DNA from 3 places in the Bradyrhizobium sp. Ken01 genome. Region 2 is predicted to be linked to each of the others. Evidence: riboswitches for the same ligand, from Rfam matches in the RefSeq annotation. Region 2 holds a riboswitch; each other region holds the start of a gene.
What was found. A riboswitch is a leader RNA that binds a small molecule or an ion and turns the genes downstream of it on or off. The one in region 2 is predicted to bind cobalamin.

Region 1: it holds a riboswitch for cobalamin, as region 2 does, so the genes downstream of both, AC0L3S_RS01205 (DUF1636 family protein) here and metE (5-methyltetrahydropteroyltriglutamate--homocysteine S-methyltransferase) in region 2, are expected to answer to the same signal.
Region 3: it holds a riboswitch for cobalamin, as region 2 does, so the genes downstream of both, AC0L3S_RS01290 (TonB-dependent receptor) here and metE (5-methyltetrahydropteroyltriglutamate--homocysteine S-methyltransferase) in region 2, are expected to answer to the same signal.

What each region holds. Positions count from the first base shown of each region.
Region 1 is NZ_JBVVPC010000001.1:260,902-266,683, reverse strand. Features, by position in the region: gene cobN (cobaltochelatase subunit CobN) at 1-832, opposite strand, end outside; gene cobW (cobalamin biosynthesis protein CobW) at 832-1,866, opposite strand; gene AC0L3S_RS01205 (DUF1636 family protein) at 1,863-2,246, opposite strand; cobalamin riboswitch at 2,342-2,558, opposite strand; gene cobO (cob(I)yrinic acid a,c-diamide adenosyltransferase) at 2,599-3,234, shown strand; gene AC0L3S_RS01195 (cobyric acid synthase) at 3,245-4,693, shown strand; gene cobD (threonine-phosphate decarboxylase CobD) at 4,682-5,644, opposite strand; gene cbiB (adenosylcobinamide-phosphate synthase CbiB) at 5,656-5,782, opposite strand, start outside.
Region 2 is NZ_JBVVPC010000016.1:23,589-29,370, reverse strand. Features, by position in the region: gene AC0L3S_RS17325 (EAL domain-containing response regulator) at 1-313, shown strand, start outside; gene AC0L3S_RS17320 (4Fe-4S binding protein) at 890-1,093, shown strand; gene AC0L3S_RS17315 (hypothetical protein) at 1,421-1,711, opposite strand; cobalamin riboswitch at 1,879-2,078, shown strand; gene metE (5-methyltetrahydropteroyltriglutamate--homocysteine S-methyltransferase) at 2,178-4,493, shown strand; gene AC0L3S_RS17305 (cytochrome-c peroxidase) at 5,314-5,782, opposite strand, start outside.
Region 3 is NZ_JBVVPC010000001.1:277,839-283,620, forward strand. Features, by position in the region: gene AC0L3S_RS01270 (energy-coupling factor ABC transporter permease) at 1-580, shown strand, start outside; gene cobF (precorrin-6A synthase (deacetylating)) at 626-1,375, shown strand; gene cobT (nicotinate-nucleotide--dimethylbenzimidazole phosphoribosyltransferase) at 1,391-2,443, shown strand; gene AC0L3S_RS01285 (histidine phosphatase family protein) at 2,444-3,016, opposite strand; cobalamin riboswitch at 3,089-3,290, shown strand; gene AC0L3S_RS01290 (TonB-dependent receptor) at 3,408-5,756, shown strand; gene AC0L3S_RS01295 (PepSY domain-containing protein) at 5,768-5,782, shown strand, end outside.

The sequences.
Region 1 (5,782 bases), on a different contig from region 2:
CGTCGAACGGCGTCGTGCCGTCGTCGCCCATCGCCGAGAATGCCGTCGCATTGACGATCGCGGCCGGAGGATTTTGCGCCAGATACTCGCGCAACCAATCCGCAACCCCCGCGGCTTTCAGCGAGGTGACGAACACACCATGCGCGTCGAACCCCTTCTCGCGCAATGCGGCGATCAGGGCATCGACCGGGCCAGTGTCGGCCGCGGTGAGATAGGAGCGATAGAAGGCCACGAGCGCTCGCGGCCTGCCCTCACCCAACGCCGGCGCGGCAATGACACCGCGCGCCGGATCGTAAAAGCCCATCTCAGGAACGGTCGTCTCCCCGATCACGGGGCCGGCATAGAGGCCCGAGGCCAGTGCAAGCTGCGCGATCGCGGCTTGCGATGCGACGGGGCCGCCGGTGTCGCAGAGCACCTTGAGCCGTCGCAGGGTCGAGACCGGCAGGGTCGAATATTCATCCAGCCGCGCGTCGTCGCGGCCGTCGGCCGGCAACACGGCCAGCACGATGCCGCGCTCCTTCGCCAGTTGCTGCAGGGCCGCGAGCCCATACGACCAATAGGATTCCCCGCCGATCAGACGCACGAGGATGCCGCGCGCCTGCGCCAGAGTGCGCTCGATATAGGTGTCGACCGAGAGCGGGTGACGGAGTTCGGCGAGATTGACCAGCCGTAGCGATGGCAGGCTGTCGCGGCCACGGCGCCAGCCGGCCGCGAACGCGGCAAGATCGGAATCCGAATACGAGAGCACCACGAGATCGGCCGGGTCCTGGCCGATGTCCCTTGGTATCGCGGTCTCCTCGAGACCGCGGCTCTCGCGGAAGACGACGTGCATCAGATGCTGAGTCCTGCCCTGATCGCGGCCTCGTCGATATCGCCGTGCTCGCCGATCACGACGAGCTTTGATCGCCTCGCACCCACGCCCCAAGGCTTGTCGAACTGGTGGCGCACGCGCTCGCCGACCGCTTGCAGCAAGAGGCGCATCGGCTTGCCTTCCATCGCGATGTAACCCTTGACGCGCAGCACATTCTGCTCGCGCGCCAGACGCTGAACGGATGCAACCAGCGCGTCGATATCGGCGACTTCAGGAAGATCAATCACGACGGACGCAAAATCGTCGTGCTCGTGATCCTCCTCGCCGTCGTGATGCGAGGGACGCGCGGCGAGATCGTTCTCGGCGGCAGCACCGAGACCGAGGATGAGACGCGCGTCGATCGCGCCGTCGGTGATCGCCAGCATCGGGACGCGACGCGGCATCTCGGCGGTGATCGCCGCCTTGGCCGCTTCGAGACCTGCCGCGTCCGCAAGGTCCGCCTTGGTCAACAGCACGATGTCGGCGCAGGCGATCTGGTCCTCGAACACTTCCGACAGCGGGGTCTCGTGATCGAGATTTTCATCGGCCGCACGCTGCGCCTCGACGGCCGCAGGGTCGGGCGCGAAACGGCCGGCGGCGACAGCTTCGGCATCGGCCAGCGCGATCACGCCGTCGACCGTGATGCGCGAACGGATCTCCGGCCAGTCGAACGCCTTCAGCAAAGGCTTGGGCAGCGCCAGGCCCGAGGTCTCGATCAGGATATGATCGGGCCGGACCGGCCGCGACAGCAGCTTCTCCATGGTCGGAATGAAATCGTCCGCGACGGTGCAGCAGATGCAGCCATTGGCGAGCTCGATGATGTTCTCTTCCGGGCAATTCGCATCGGCGCAGGATTTCAGAATCTCGCCATCGACGCCCTCACTGCCGAACTCGTTGACGAGCACCGCGAGCTTCCTGCCGTTGGCGTTGGCAAGCAGATGCTGGATCAGCGTGGTCTTGCCGGAGCCGAGAAAGCCCGTGACGACCGTGACCGGGACTTTTGCGAGCGAATTCATTCGGCGGCCTCCGGCACGACGGCCATGGGGAAAATGGGGGGAATGCGGGCAAGCGATTGCTTGCGGAAGATCTCCGGGCGGCTGCGCCAGGACACAAGGCCGTCGGGCGCGGCCGCATAGGCCGCGGCGCCTGCGACGACGTCGATCGCATTCGCATCCGACAGACGGCCATAGACATAGGACCAGCGGCCAGGCGCGCTGAGCGCGACCGAGCAACCCTGGTTGCAAGCCGACAGGCATTCGACGGGAACCACGCTGACGCCGTCGGGCACGCCGGCCTCGAGGATCGCACCATGCAGACGTTTGCCGGGCGTCGTCTCGCCCTCGCCAAGCGTCTGGCCGGCGCGGCAGGTGATGCAGACATGAAGTGTGACGGTCATCGCTTCTTCCAGAATAAACAGCGGGAAGCGAAGAGGCCCACGAACCGTTCTTGCGAAGGCCCGTTTCCCCGTCGCGGAACACCCCGTCCGCCGGTCCAAAATCGTCCGCGCTGGCAGGTCTCCCGGCTTGCGGAGCAGGGTTTCCCCTTCGATCCCCGCCTTCCCGATCCCCAGGGGATCAGTGGCTTGGGCATCTCTCCGGTCACGGTCGCGGGGGCGGCTGCATTTTGGAACCAAATCTTGCCGATTCGGACCCTATCGCATTCCCTCTTCGCCTGTCGTAGGACAGGAACCAACGCCGGGCCACCATTTGCCCCCGACCGCCTCTTGTCAAGCCGAAGGACCCCGTCCGATGACGTCAGAACCGGATACCCAGACGGCCGACCAAACCGACGCCCGCCACGCCTCGAAAATGGCGAAGAAGAAGGCCGCCCGCGACAAGATCATGGCGACCAAGAGCGGCGAAAAGGGCCTCATCATCGTCCACACCGGCGCCGGCAAGGGCAAGTCCTCCTCCGCGTTCGGCATGATCGTCCGCTGCGTCGCCCATGGCTTCCCCTGCGCGGTCGTACAGTTCATCAAGGGCGCCTGGGACACGGGCGAGCGTCGCATGCTCACCGGCCATTTCGGTGACCTCTGCCAGTTCCACGCCATGGGCGAAGGTTTTACCTGGGAGACGCAGGATCGCGTCCGTGACATCGCCGCCGCGCGCGCCGGCTGGGAGAAGGCCAAGGAACTGATCCTCGACCAGAATCTCCGCATGGTCGTGCTCGACGAGATCAACATCGCGCTGCGCTACGACTATCTCGATATCGCGGAGGTCGTCGAATTCCTCACGACCTCGAAGCCGCCGATGACGCATGTCGTGCTCACCGGACGCAACGCCAAGGACGAGCTGATCGAGATCGCCGATCTCGTCACCGAGATGACGCTGGTCAAGCACCCCTTCCGCTACGGCATCAAGGCGCAAGCCGGCGTGGAGTTCTAAGAAACTCGCGATGGCGCGCGCATTGATGATCCAGGGGGCCGGCTCGGACGTGGGCAAGTCGCTCATCGTCGCCGGCCTCGCGCGCGCCTTTGTGCGACGCGGCCTGCGCGTGCTCCCGTTCAAGCCGCAGAACATGTCGAACAATGCGGCCGTCACCATCGACGGCGGCGAGATCGGCCGCGCCCAGGCACTCCAGGCACTGGCTGCTCGGGTCGAGCCGCACACCGACATGAATCCGGTGCTGCTCAAGCCCGAGACGGATGTCGGCGCGCAGGTGATCGTGCAGGGAAAACGCATCGCGACCGCGCGTGCGCGTGAATATGCGGCGATGAAACCGTCATTGATGGGCGCCGTGCTGGAGAGCTTCGAGCGGCTGAAGGCGCGCGCAGATCTCGTGCTGGTGGAGGGCGCCGGCAGCCCGGCCGAGGTGAACCTGCGCAAGGCCGACATCGCCAATATGGGCTTTGCGCGCAAGGCCGATGTGCCGGTCGTGCTGGTCGGCGACATCGACCGCGGCGGAGTCATCGCGCAACTCGTCGGCATCAAGACGGTGATCGACCCGGATGACGCCGCGATGATCCAGGGATTTGTCATCAACAAGTTCCGCGGCGATCCCACGCTGTTCGACGACGGCTACAGGCTGATCGAACAAAAGACCGCATGGCGCGGCTTCGGCGTGCTGCCCTGGTTCGCGCGCGCCGGCGAGCTGCCGGCCGAGGATGCGCTGGGCCTGAGCGATGCGCGCAAGCCGGGCCAATGCAAGATCGCCTGTCTCGCGCTGTCGCGGATCGCCAATTTCGACGATCTCGATCCGCTCAAGCTCGAGCCTGGCGTCGATCTCGTGATGGTGCGGCCGGGCGAAGCCATCGCCGGCGACGTGCGCCTCGTCATCATTCCCGGTTCGAAATCCACCCGCGGCGACCTCGCCTTCCTGCGCGCCCAGGGCTGGGACATCGATCTCCTGGCGCATCACCGCAGAGGCGGCCATGTGCTCGGCCTCTGCGGCGGATATCAGATGCTCGGACGCAGCGTCACGGATCCCGATGGGATCGAGGGCCCCGCGGGCGACACAGCGGGTCTCGGGCTTCTGGATGTCGCGACGGTGATGAGCCCGGAGAAGACGCTGACGCGTGTCGCGGCCGTGCATGCCGCGACGGATCAGCCGATCGAGGCTTATGAAATCCACATCGGGCGCACCGATGGGCCGGATCGCGCGCGGCCATTCGCAAGGCTGAATGGCGAACCGGAAGGCGCGATCTCGCGCGACGGACGCGTGCAAGGCAGCTATCTGCACGGCCTGTTCACGTCGGATGATTTCCGCAAGGCGTTTTTGGCGAAGCTCGACATTCCTGCCGGCGACGTGCCCTATCACGCCAGGGTCGAAAGCGCGCTCGATGCCCTCGCCAATCACATCGAAGCTCATCTCGACGTCGACGGCCTGCTCGCGCTAGCGCGCTAGAGCCTCGGCCAGGCGCGACCATTCGGATTCGCCGCCCGGAAGCCCGAGGCGCAGCCAATTCGGCTCTCGCGCGAACACGCGCGACCAGATATGGCGACGCGCCAGCTTCTCCTGCGCGGGAAGCGCGCCAGGCGTCCCGTAGAGACGAAACAGCTGCGTCCCGCCAACGAGCGTCCAGCCTTGCGACCGCACCATGCCATCGAGACGAACGCAGTCCCGCGCGAGCCGCGCGGACGTGGCCTCGGCCCAGGTATCATCACGCAGAGCTCGGCAGCCGATCGCGATCGCCGCTCCCGAGACCGGCCAAGGCCCCAATATCGCCGCGATCCTGCTGATGTCGGACGAATTGCCGAGCGCGAAACCGAGCCGCAGGCCGGCAAGGCCGTAAAACTTTCCGAAGGAGCGCAGAATCAACAGCCCCGGCCGATCCTCGGATGCAAGCGATAGCTGCGGGGCCGCATCGGCAAAACTCTCGTCGACGACGAGACGGCCGACGCGCGGCAGCACCGCCAGCAAATCCTTTGGCGTATGACATCGGCCGTCGGGATTGTTGGGATTGACAACAATGGCGAGGTCGGCGCCCACCAGCGCGTCGAGTTCCCCGACCTCCTGGACCTCCCAGCCCGCAGCCGAGAGGACCCCGGCATATTCGTTGTAGGTCGGCGCGAGGATGCGCGCGCGGCCGGGCAGCGCGAGTTGCGGCAGCAGTTGAATCGCGGCCTGTGCGCCGCCGAGCGCGACAACCGCCGCGCTCGTGCGATAAGCGTGCCGCGCCGCCTGATGCAGCGCCTCGATTTCGCCGCGGGACGGCAACGCGCTCCACGCGCGCGCGCTCACCTCGCCCACGGGATAAGGCAGGCGGTTGATCCCGGTCGACAGATCGATCCAATCCTCCGCGCGACCGCCGAAACGCTGCTGGGCCTGATCGAGATTTCCACCGTGCTCGCGCATGCGCTGTTCTTTCACGCGAAGGCCAGGATCGCAAGGACACCGGCGAGCAGCAGCATGGCGCGGCGGTAAACCGTCAATCCCCGATCGATATCGGCAGCAAGCGGATCGCGCGCACCCTCATTCAGCCATGGCTCGATT
Region 2 (5,782 bases):
CAATGTCGGTGCCAATTGGCCGCAGCTGATGGGGAGGACAAAATTCCCGTTCATGAAATTGAAAGTGGATCGTCAGTTCGTCGGCGGCTGCGCGAATGGGCCCCTCAAGCGAACGGTGTGCCGCCATATCGTCGATCTAGCCAAAGAGTACAATGTGCGCACCGTCGCCGAAGGTGTGGAGAGCCAGGCTGACCTAATTGCCGTGGCCGAACTCGGCTTCGACCTTGCGCAGGGCCATCTGTTCGGAAAAGCCATGCCACTGAAGCAATTTGCACAGTCATCTTTCAACCCTGCTCCAGCTGGTCTAAAATAGTTGCGAGTGGCTGAGTGCGGCCAAGCGACGCTCACGAGCACCGCCATGCCTACTCGGCACCAGGCATGAGGCTGAGTGCAATTCGGTCTGCAAGGCCAGTGTCGCTCGTCCCGCCGCCACTTCATTTCCCTCCGAAGCTTGTTATACCACAAGCCCGTTTTGGCAAGCCTCCAGCGAGTCCTCCGCGCAGCTAGCGTTGCAGCCATGAGCGAGGCTTGCACAAACCTCCAGTCGGGGTGTGTGACCGGAGGTTTGCCGAGATCCAACGTAGACCTGCGTCCGTTGGCGGTTTTTGCCGTCGCCGGTTGAGGAAGCGTCAGCCTCGCTTGCCCCCGCGCTGACGTGCCAAACAAACCGACGGACGCTTCCAGCGTCAAGTCGCGACTGACTCTCGCAAGAGGGCCCGAGGGCTCGTAGCCTGAAATTGAAGCGACCTGTTGCTGTCGCAGATGCAACATGGTCTCAGACCCGGGACAGCCGAATTGGGCAAATTGCCCAACATTGAGCGCGTCTGCGTTTGGCACGGCATTTGAAAGGGATCGCCCATGGCATCGCTCGCCTAAGGAGTCGGAAGGCATGGCTTACAAGATCGTCGCTTCGCAATGCACCGTTTGTGGCGCATGTGAGTTCGAGTGTCCCAACGCGGCGATCAGTCTGAAGCGCGACATTTACGTTATCGATGCCAAAAAATGTACGGAGTGCGAGGGCCATTGCGACACGCCGCAATGCGCGGTGGTCTGTCCGGTCCCTGACACCTGTGTCCCGTCCAAGACAGGATAGGCAGCCCGCGACCAAAAGGCCTCATCGCTCGATTTCGCGAACGAAGTTGTAGATGTGGGACCTTGAGGAGACCACGACCGCATGGGGCGCATCGAGGTCGATTAACATCGTTATGAGCTTAAGGCGCTGAGCGACTCCGAGGAACCCCTCAAAGGGCTCTGTCGGAGGACACCGTCGAATTTGTCACGAACAAGGACAAGGCCCTCGATGCTCAGTGGCCGCGTTAAGGCCTATCGTCGCTCGCCGCGAGTCGAGGCGAGGCAGACCGGCGTCGAGCGGCCACCGACGCATCGAAGCCGACGCAAAAGTCGCTCAGCACGTGAACACCTAGTGCACCGAGAAGATCATCTTGGCCAACCTCACGGAGCGGTCGACCTCGTGCCTGGTCGCGGGCCCGCCGAACACCAAGGAGCCGACCTGATCATCCGTGCGGTCCTGGAGCAATCCGGCTTTCGAAATTTTTAGGGAGCCTCGTGGGCTGTGACCAAACGGATGCCGGCCGAGGATGATCGCACCTTCCTGACGCGCAGGTTCGAAAAGCTGCTGACGGAAGGTCGCCTCCTCGCGATCACACAGATACCGAAAGCGGCCCGGGTTCGTTCCGGTGGTGGAGCTCAACCGTTACGCGAGCAGGGAGCGAATGCATTTCACAAGCGGAGCCTCCACGGATCAGGGCGTGTTCACCAGGCCGCGAGCAAGACCGTCGTACCCGCCTAGTGCGCTCGTAATCGCTTGGGCAATGTCGCAGCGAGAATCGGTAGGTTGACGCATCGATCCTCGTGCGCATAATTTCAAGCCGTCGCGGTCTCCGGATTTCGTTTGATCCGGAGCTAAGAGGGAAGCCGGTGCAATGCCGGCGCTGCCCCCGCAACTGTAAGCGGCGAGCCGCTGTCCAACGAAGTCACTGAAGCCATGCGGCTTCGGGAAGGCCGGACAGCAGCGACGACCCGTGAGCCAGGAGACCTGCCTCGACAAGATATCGTCCACGGGCGGGGCGTCCCGGTGTGCGCCAAGCAGTTGTCGCTCACGCGATGTTCGCTGTCTGCGTCCGCCATGGCCTTTGCCCCAACATGGGGTCTAAGCTATGTCAATCCTTTCGCTTCCCGTTGCCACACTGGGGACGTCACGCATCGGCCCACGACGCGAACTCAAATTCGCACTCGAGAGCTACTGGGCGGGAAAATCCAGCGAAGCCGAGCTCCTCGAGGCGGGGAGTGGACTTCGTGCCGCTAATTGGGCACGGCAGAAATCCCGCGGTGCGACCGTCATTCCTTCGAATGACTTCTCGCTCTACGACCATGTGCTCGATACCAGCCTAATGGTTGGCGCCATTCCCGACGTTTACGGCTGGAACGAAGGTCCTGTGTCGCTTAAAACCTACTTCACCATGGCGCGTGGCGCTCAAGACGGTGGTCACGCTCAGCATGGGCCCGGCGTAGCCGCACAGGAGATGACGAAGTGGTTCGATACGAACTACCACTACATGGTGCCGGAATTTCACCAGGATCAGATCTTTAAGTATGCCTCTCGGAAGCCGATCGAGGAATATGAGGAGGCAAGAAGCCTCGGTTATCAGACGCGGCCCGTCCTAGTGGGCCCAGTCACTTTCCTGAAGCTCGGCAAAAGCGTAAATCCCGCATTCAATCCGCTGTCGCTGCTTGATCGACTCCTCCCCGTCTATGTCGATGTTCTCCGCGAACTAGCCTCGCGCGGCGCTGAATGGGTTCAGCTCGACGAGCCATGCCTAGTGATGGACGTCGACGAAGCATCTCGGGCCGCTGTCCGCCGGGCCTATGCTCATTTCGCTAAGGCCGTGCCGGCCCTTAAAATCATGGTGGCCACATACTTCGGGGGTGTCGGCGACAATCTTGAAACAGTCTTGGCCTTGCCCGTTGCCGGGGTTCATGTCGACCTGGTTCGTGCACCTGACCAGTTGGACGCGATTGTCGCCAGAGCAGGTAGAGATCTCGTGGTCTCGCTCGGTGTCGTTGATGGTCGCAACGTGTGGCGCTCTAATCTGCCGGCGCTACTCGACCAACTTGCTCCTATGGTCAAAAAACTGGGCAGGGACCGTGTTCAGATTGCCCCCTCCTGCTCGCTGCTTCATGTTCCGACCGACATTGAACTAGAGATCGATCTCGATCCCAATCTGAAGACGTGGTTGGCGTTCTCAGTGCAGAAGATCAAGGAACTTTCGATATTGGGCAAAGCGCTGGCTGGCCATGCTGCCGACGTGACCGATGAACTCACGCTCTCAGAGGATGCATCCGTCACCCGCGAAACATCGCCGAAGATCCACAGTGCGAACGTCGCCGGACGAATGGCCGCGATCGACGATAGCATGCGTCGCCGTCGCAGTGCGTTCACCCAGCGCGCCGACGTCCAGCGCGTCGCCTTCGCATTGCCGATGTTTCCAACCACAACCATCGGATCCTTTCCGCAAACGGCGGACGTCCGCAATGCGCGTGCAGCTCATGCGCGGGGAGCGCTGAATGACACGCAGTACGAGCAGCTTCTGAAAGCGGAGACAGCCCATACCGTGCATTGGCAGGAAGATATCGGCCTGGACGTGCTCGTACACGGTGAGTTCGAGCGCAATGACATGGTTCAATACTTTGGCGAGCAGCTGTTGGGTTTCGCATTCACCAAGCACGGCTGGGTTCAGTCTTATGGCTCGCGGTGCGTTCGTCCTCCTATCCTGTTTGGAGATGTCTCCCGCCCGAAGCCCATGACCGTTAAATGGTGGCGACATGCGCAGTCTCTGACCAAAAAACCCGTCAAGGCTATGCTGACCGGACCGGTGACGATCCTGAACTGGTCGTTTGTCCGTGACGACATCCCGCGGAGCGAGACATGCCGACAGATCGCTCTCGCGATCCGAGACGAGGTCATCGACCTTGAGGCGGCTGGAGCGACCATGATCCAGATCGACGAGGCTGCGTTGCGGGAGGGATTGCCACTGCGCAAATCGCAGTGGAAGGACTATCTAGATTGGGCAGTGGACAGTTTCCGTGTTTGCTCCTCCGCTGTCGCTGACGGAACTCAGATCCATACGCACATGTGCTATTCCGAGTTCAACGAAATCATCGATGCGATCGCAGCAATGGATGCCGACGTCATTTCAATCGAGGCGTCGCGCTCCAAAATGGAATTGCTCGACGCTTTCAAGAGCTACAAATATCCTAATGAAATCGGGCCGGGCGTCTATGACATTCATTCACCGCGCATTCCCGCAGCAGCCGAGATCAAGCAGCTGATTGTGTTGGCGCGGCAGCGGGTTTCCGATCGGCAGCTCTGGATCAATCCCGACTGCGGACTGAAAACTCGAAGATGGGAGGAGGTGCGTCCCGCGCTCGTCAATATGGTGGCCGCCGCACGCGAGTTGCGGGCCGAGGCATGATCGTACGGAGCGTGTCGCCAACCTATCTGTGAATAAGATGAACGCGCTTTGGGAGCTCGCGATAACCTTGCGAGCTTCCAAAGTTTCCAGCGCCTACGAATGCCGGTTTGCCCCGGCGGAGGCGATCGCATACAGCGGCGACAAGCTCGAATCCGGCGGACGACCGCATGCCGGCCATACCGATTAGGTGACATATTCCCAGTCACTTGCGCTCGACGCGAACCACGATCCTATCGCTTCATTTATCCATCCCATGGATGCGTCCCATCACAACAATCTATTTTACCGCCCTTGCGGAATTTCATACCTAATTTGCGCCTTCGCGCGGTCTTCGGGAAGATTTGCTGGTATTCGGCGGTGCCAAAATACTGGCGCGTGACGGCAAACTGACGGTTGAGTTTCAGGGCTCGGCAGTCAAACCGCCTGCGCGATGGATCCCAGCTCCGTCAAGGCGCTGCCCGTGCCAACCGGACAGCTGGCAAGTGGTGAGCAAGTCCTGAAGTTTACGACAGGAGCGGAAGGCAAGCGGCTCGCTAACTTGTGCAGAGCGATATCCGCTTCTTGTTGTTTGACGGCGAGTGCCCTCGTCGTAAGTCGATCGCCGGTAGTCCTCCCTACCGACGAAAGCTGGAACGATGCGGAAAGCAGCGTCGCTCCCGCGTGACTTTCGCCCGGCCTCGCATTGAGGCCGGGCGGCTTTTTATGTGCCTGCTTATCAGTGACAGCAGGGGATCATTCATTTTGGCGTCATTGCGGGACCCCGGGTTCTTGGAGCGCATCTGTTGCTGTTCGGCAGGGCATGAGGCCGGTGCTGCTAAGGCTATCTGTCTATTGAAGGCTTTGGTGTCGTGTTGGTGCGCGTCGGCAGTATCGGATATTCGATCTTAGGCAGCCGACCGGTCAGCGAATTCAGAAATGAGATAATGTCGTTTTCCTCTCTATCGCTAAGCTTGGTGCCGAGCTGGATTTCACTCATCAGGGCAACAGCTTGCTTCAGGCTCCAAACCTGTCCCGAATGAAAGTAAGGGGCTCGCAACGCGACGTTTCGCAATGGCGCCGCGCGGAAGACATATTCGTCGCCGACCGCCCTGGTGACCGCAAACCGGCCCTTATCGGCGTCCGGAAGCACGCTTGCGTCCGGCTTTTTCATCACGCCGAACGGGAAGTAGGCCTGTCCACCGAGATTGATACCATTGTGGCAAGAGGAACATCCCTTCGCCATAAACAGTGCCAACCCTGACTTCTGCTGATCATCGAGGGCATGTGTATTGCCCTCCAGATACTGATCG
Region 3 (5,782 bases), on a different contig from region 2:
GACCGTGCGCGAGCAGGGCATCATTTCGTTCGCGGCGCGCACGCTCGCCACCACGGGACTCGTGTTTATCTTCTTTGAGATCCTGCCGCACTTCCCGGTCGGCGTCTCCGAAGTGCACTTCATCCTCGGCTCGACCTTGTTCCTGCTGTTTGGAGCTGCGCCTGCGGCCTTCGGCCTCGCGTTCGGCCTGCTGTTCCAGGGCATCTTCTTCGAGCCGCCCGACTTGCCGCAATATGGCATGAACGTCACCACGCTGCTGGTGCCGCTGTTCGGGATCCAGGCGATCGCCACGCGGATCATTTCGCGCAACGCGGCCTATGTCGATCTGAAGTACCGCCAGGCGCTGGCGCTTTCGACGACCTATCAGGCGGGTGTCATCGCCTGGGTGGCGTTCTGGGCGATTTATGGATCGGGCTTCGGCGCGACTAACCTCGCCAACATCGCGACCTTCGCAGCGTCCTATGCGCTCGTCATCGTGATCGAGCCGCTCGCCGATCTCGGCGTGCTGGCGCTGGCGAAGTCGCTGCGCGGCGTCACCGCAGCCGGCCTCGTCACTCCGCGTTTGCACAACGCGGCCTAGAGACACGCGAATGGGCGGCCGTGATGGCCGCCCTTCGCAGCTACGATGCTCACGCTCTCCCTGATAGGCATCGGTTGCGGCGATCCCGAGCAGCTCACGCGCGCCGCGATTACCGCCATCAACGCGGCCGATCTCGTCCTGATCCCGCGCAAGGGGACTGCCAAATCCGACCTCGCCGATCTCAGGCAGGCGATCTGCGCGGATGTGCTCACCAGCGACAAGACGCGCATTGCCGAGTTCGATCTGCCCGTCCGCGACGCCGCTGAAGCGGACTATCGCAAGGGCGTGGACGATTGGCACGATGCCGTCGCCGCAACCTGGTCGGAGACGATCGCAGATCATCTCGAAGGCGAGGGCAAGGTCGCGCTGCTGATCTGGGGCGATCCCTCGCTTTATGATTCCTCGCTGCGCATTGCGCGGCGGCTCAATCCCTCGCCAAAGATCGAGGCCGTTCCCGGCATCACCTCGATCCAGGCGCTGTGCGCGGCGCATGCGCTGCCGCTCAATGACATCGGCGAGCCTTTTCTCGTCACGACCGGACGCCGCTTGCGCGATGGTGGCTGGCCGGCAGGTGTCGATACCGTGGTGGTGATGCTCGACGGCGGCACGGCGTTCCAGTCGCTTGATCCGGCCGGCCTGCACATCTGGTGGGGGGCCTATCTCGGCATGCCCGATCAGATTATCATGTCCGGCGCGCTGGCCGAGATCGGCTCGCGTATCGTCGCCGTGCGGCAAGAGGCGCGCGAGCGGCATGGCTGGATCATGGACAGTTACATCCTCAAGCGCAGGCCGTGAGGCAAGCGAGGCAGCATGCTCCCCGAATGGGTCACCCAACAATGCCCCGATATCTCCGCAGTCCACCGCGAGGCGGCGGTGGCGCGGCAGGCGCAACTGACGAAACCGACCGGCGCGCTCGGCCGGCTCGAGCAGCTCGCGATCGAGCTTGCGGGCCTGCAAGCAACCGATCAGCCGCGCGCGGCGCGGGTGCCGATCATCATCTTCGCCGGCGATCACGGCATCGTCGCGCAGGGCGTCTCGGCCTATCCGCAAGAAGTGACCATCGCGATGCTGGCGAATTTCGCCTCCGGCGGTGCCGCGATCTCGGTGCTCGCGCGTGAGCTAGGCTCCAGCCTTCAGGTTATCGACGCCGGCACGCTGGCGCAGGAGGAGATGGCTGGAATCGTGACCGACAAGCCGCGCAACGGCACGCGCGATTTCAGCGTCGAAGCTGCGCTCACCCCCACGGAGCTGGCATTTGCGTTCGAAGCCGGCCGACGTGCAGTGACCCGCGCGCAGGCCGGCCAGCCCGATCTTTTGATCTTCGGCGAAATGGGCATCGGCAACACCACGACTTCGGCGGCGATCGCGGCCGGCTTGCTCGGCGTGAGCGCGGAGGAGATCGCGGGCAGCGGCACCGGCATCGACGCGGCTGGCCGTGCGCACAAGGCGCGGGTGATCGACGCTGCGATCGCGCGCCATGGCATTGCAGGCGCTTCGCCCGAAAAGATCCTGTGCGCCGTCGGCGGCCTCGAGATCGCGGCCATCTGCGGTGCAATCATCGCAGCAGCGCAGCGCTGCATCCCCGTGTTGATCGACGGCTTCATCGTGTCGGTCGCGGCGCTGGCGGCGGCGCGGCTCAACCCGTCGTGCCAGCCGTTCCTGCTGGCTTCGCACCAGTCGGCGGAGCAGGGACATCGGCTGGTGCTTCGCGCGCTGAACGTGCAGCCGCTGATCAGCCTCGATCTCAGGCTCGGCGAAGGGTCGGGCGCGGCCATCGCGCTGCCGCTGGTGCGGTCGGCCTGCGCCCTCCACAACGGCATGGCGACCTTTGCGCAGGCCAATGTGCCTGATCGTCCCGCCTGATCAAATCATCGGTTGATTGACGCAGACGACGCGCCAGCCGGTCGCGAGCCGGTCGATCCGCGTCAGCGACAGCGGATCGATCACAAAGCGCAGGGCCGCCTGTGGCGTCAGATCCAGCGCGATGCACAGCGCCGCGCGGATCGTGCCGGAATGCACGACGAGCGTTGCGGCCCCGGTGCCGATCTTCGACAAACCTAGCCGGGCGCGCGCGACCTGTTCCTCAAAGCTTTCGCCGCCCGGGGGCCGTCCGCGCGCCGCATCGTTCCAGAACCGTGCATAGGCCTCGCCACCGGTCGCGGCGAGTTCGTCATGCCGACGGCCGGTCCAGTCGCCAAAATTCTGCTCACTGAATTCGTCCAGCTGCAACGGCTCGAGCCCCAGCGCGCGGGCCGTTTCGACCGTGCGCCGCGACGGGCTCGCATAGCTCGCGGCGTCCCGCGGCAGGCGCTGCCGCAGCGCCTCCAGCTGCGCGCGATCGCCGAGATCGGCCGGCGCGTCGGCCGCATGGATCGTCCCCGTGACGCCATCGACGGGCGCGTGTCGTATCAGCCAGAGGAAGGTCTCGCCTTCCATGCTTATCTCCAGGGAAATTGGTCGCCGTGGCACTAACGCCGCAACTGGCACATTGACTCCGTCTGGATCGTAATCCTAGATGCTCGCGACGGTTTCCCCGAGAGGGGATGAAAAGGGAATGCGGTGCGGGGACATTGTCCCCAATGCCGTGGCTGCCCCCGCAACTGTAAGCGGCGAATCTTGCGTCACGTGCCACTGGGTGTCTCGGTCCCGGGAAGGCGACGCAAGGTACTGACCCGCGAGCCAGGAGACCTGCCGTCAGCCGTGGTCACACGCGAAGATGTCGGTCGGGGAGTACAGACATTCGGCTTCATCGGAAGGCTTATAAGCCCGAAGATGGGACCTTGGTTCGCTGTGACGTGCCACTGACGTCATACCGAGGTCCAAGACCGTGTCTCCTGTTCGTATTGTACGACCGCGCGCGTTCCTGCTCGCATCCGCCGTGCTGACATCCTTTGCCGTGCTTGATCCGCCCGCCGCGCTGGCGCAGCAGGCCCGCGAACCTCTGCCGCCGGTCGAGGTAACGCCCGCCCAATCCCGCAAGCCGGCCAAGCCCGCCGCGCGGGAGGCGCAGGGCCCGCGCCGCGCGGCTGCGCGCAGGCCAACGGTCGCATCTGTAACGCCTAAGCTTGTCGTGCCGACCGCGGCAGCACAGACGCCGCTCAACACCAATGCCGTTGCGGAAAGCGCCTCGCGCCTTGGCCTGACCGTGCGCGAAACGCCCGCGACCGTGGAGGTGATCTCGGCCGCAACCATGCGCGAGCAGGGCTACCGCACCGTGTCCGACGTCGCGCAGGGCGCGGTGGGCGTCACATCCGGCGACAATCCGGCCGAGCCTTCGGCTTTCTCCATGCGCGGCTTCACCAACAGCCAGATCAACACGCTCTACAACGGCATCAAGATCGGTCCGCAGAACATGACCTCGCGGATCACCGACACGGCCAATCTGGAGGCCGTCGAATTCCTGAAGGGTCCGGCGTCGCTGATGTCAGGCGAGGGCGCCGCCGGCGGCGCGATCAACTTCGTCACCAAGCAGCCGCACACCGGTCCGATCCGGAACGAGGCGGATTTCTCCTGGGACTCACTGAACTCGTTCCGGGCGCATTACGGCTCGGGCGGCAGCACCAATGTGCAGGGGCTCGATTATCGCTTTGACGTCAGCCGTTCCTCGCTCAACGGCTTTGCCGACGACACCAACACCAAGACGCTCGACGTGTCGGGCCAGCTCAACTACCGCATCTCCGACAGCCTCAAGGTCTGGAGCGCCATCGAGTACCGCGAGGATCGCTCGAAAGCCTATTGGGGCGTGCCGCTGGTGCCGATCGCCTTCAGCGGCTCGCATGCGACGACGGGCATCGTGTCCGGCAGTTATTTCAACAAGACTGATCTTGGGGCCGTCACGATCGACGACCGCACCTTCAACACCAACTACAACGTGCTCGACAACAAGAACGTAGCGAAGGAGGTCTGGCTGCGCGGCGGTTTCGAGCTGAAGCTGGCGCCCGACCTGACGCTGAAAAGCCAGGCCTATGGTTACGGCGCAGAGCGCACCTGGTTCAACAATGAGATCGAGGCGTTCAATTCCGGTACGAACCTGGTGGACCGTGAGCGCTTCTATGTCGCGCACAGCCAACGCCTGGTCGGCAACATCACCGACTTGATCTGGGATGCGAATATCGCCGGCTTTGACAACCGCTTGGTCACGACGCTGTCCTCAAGCTATCTTGATTTCGTGAGGCCGGGCGCCGCGAATTTCCCCGGCGATTCCGTTCCACTGGTCGATCCGCCTCGCGGCTATTACGGCCTGCTCACCATTCAGCAGCAGACTGCGCGCATCGATAATGAGGCGCTGTCATTCGAGGACCGGCTGAAGCTCACGCGCAGCTTTTCGCTAGTCGGCGGCCTGCGCGTCGAGCATATCGGGCTCGACCGCAATTCGACCGACAAGTTCGGTCTGGAGAAGGCGAACTTCCCGTTCTCGCAATCGTGGGCCCCGACCACCGGCCGTATCGGCTATACGTGGGAAGCCGTTCCGGGCCTGACCTTCTTCAGCCAATATGCGACCGGCGCCGACATCGCAGCCAACAACATCTTCCTGCTCAATCCGACCGATCCGCTCAACCTGACCACCGCGCGCACCTATGAGACCGGCGTCAAGCATCTGTTCTGGGACAACCGGGCGGAGTGGTCGTTCTCGGCCTACGACATCCTGCGCAAGAACGTCTATGCCGCGGCCGGCGGCATGCAGCTCAATCTTGCCGGACGGCAGGAATCGAAGGGCGTCGAGCTTGCGGCGTCCGTGCGTCCGATCGAGCCTCTGCGTCTCTGGGGCAACATCGCCTATGTCGATGCGCGCTACGCCGACTACGATTTTGTCGGCGGCTCGTTCTCCGGCAACACGCCGCCGAACGTGCCGCGCGTCGTCGCCAACGCCGGCGCGTCGTACCGGTTCTTCACGCCCTGGGCGGTCGAGCTCGGCATCACCGGCCGCCATGTCGGCGACCGCTACAACACCGATGCCAACACCGTGACGTTGAAGGCCTACACCGTCGCGGACGTCTATGCTTTCGTCGACATCCCCAAGACCGTGTTCAATGCGGTCGATCAGGCCCGCCTGACCTTCCGGGTGCGCAACATCGCCGACAAGCGTTACGCGATCTGGGGCGATCCGTTCTATCCCGACCAGATCCTGCTGGGCGCGCCGCGCACCTATGAAATCTCGGCCGCGTTCAAATGGTAGGACGCTGATCGATGATGCGCGCGATC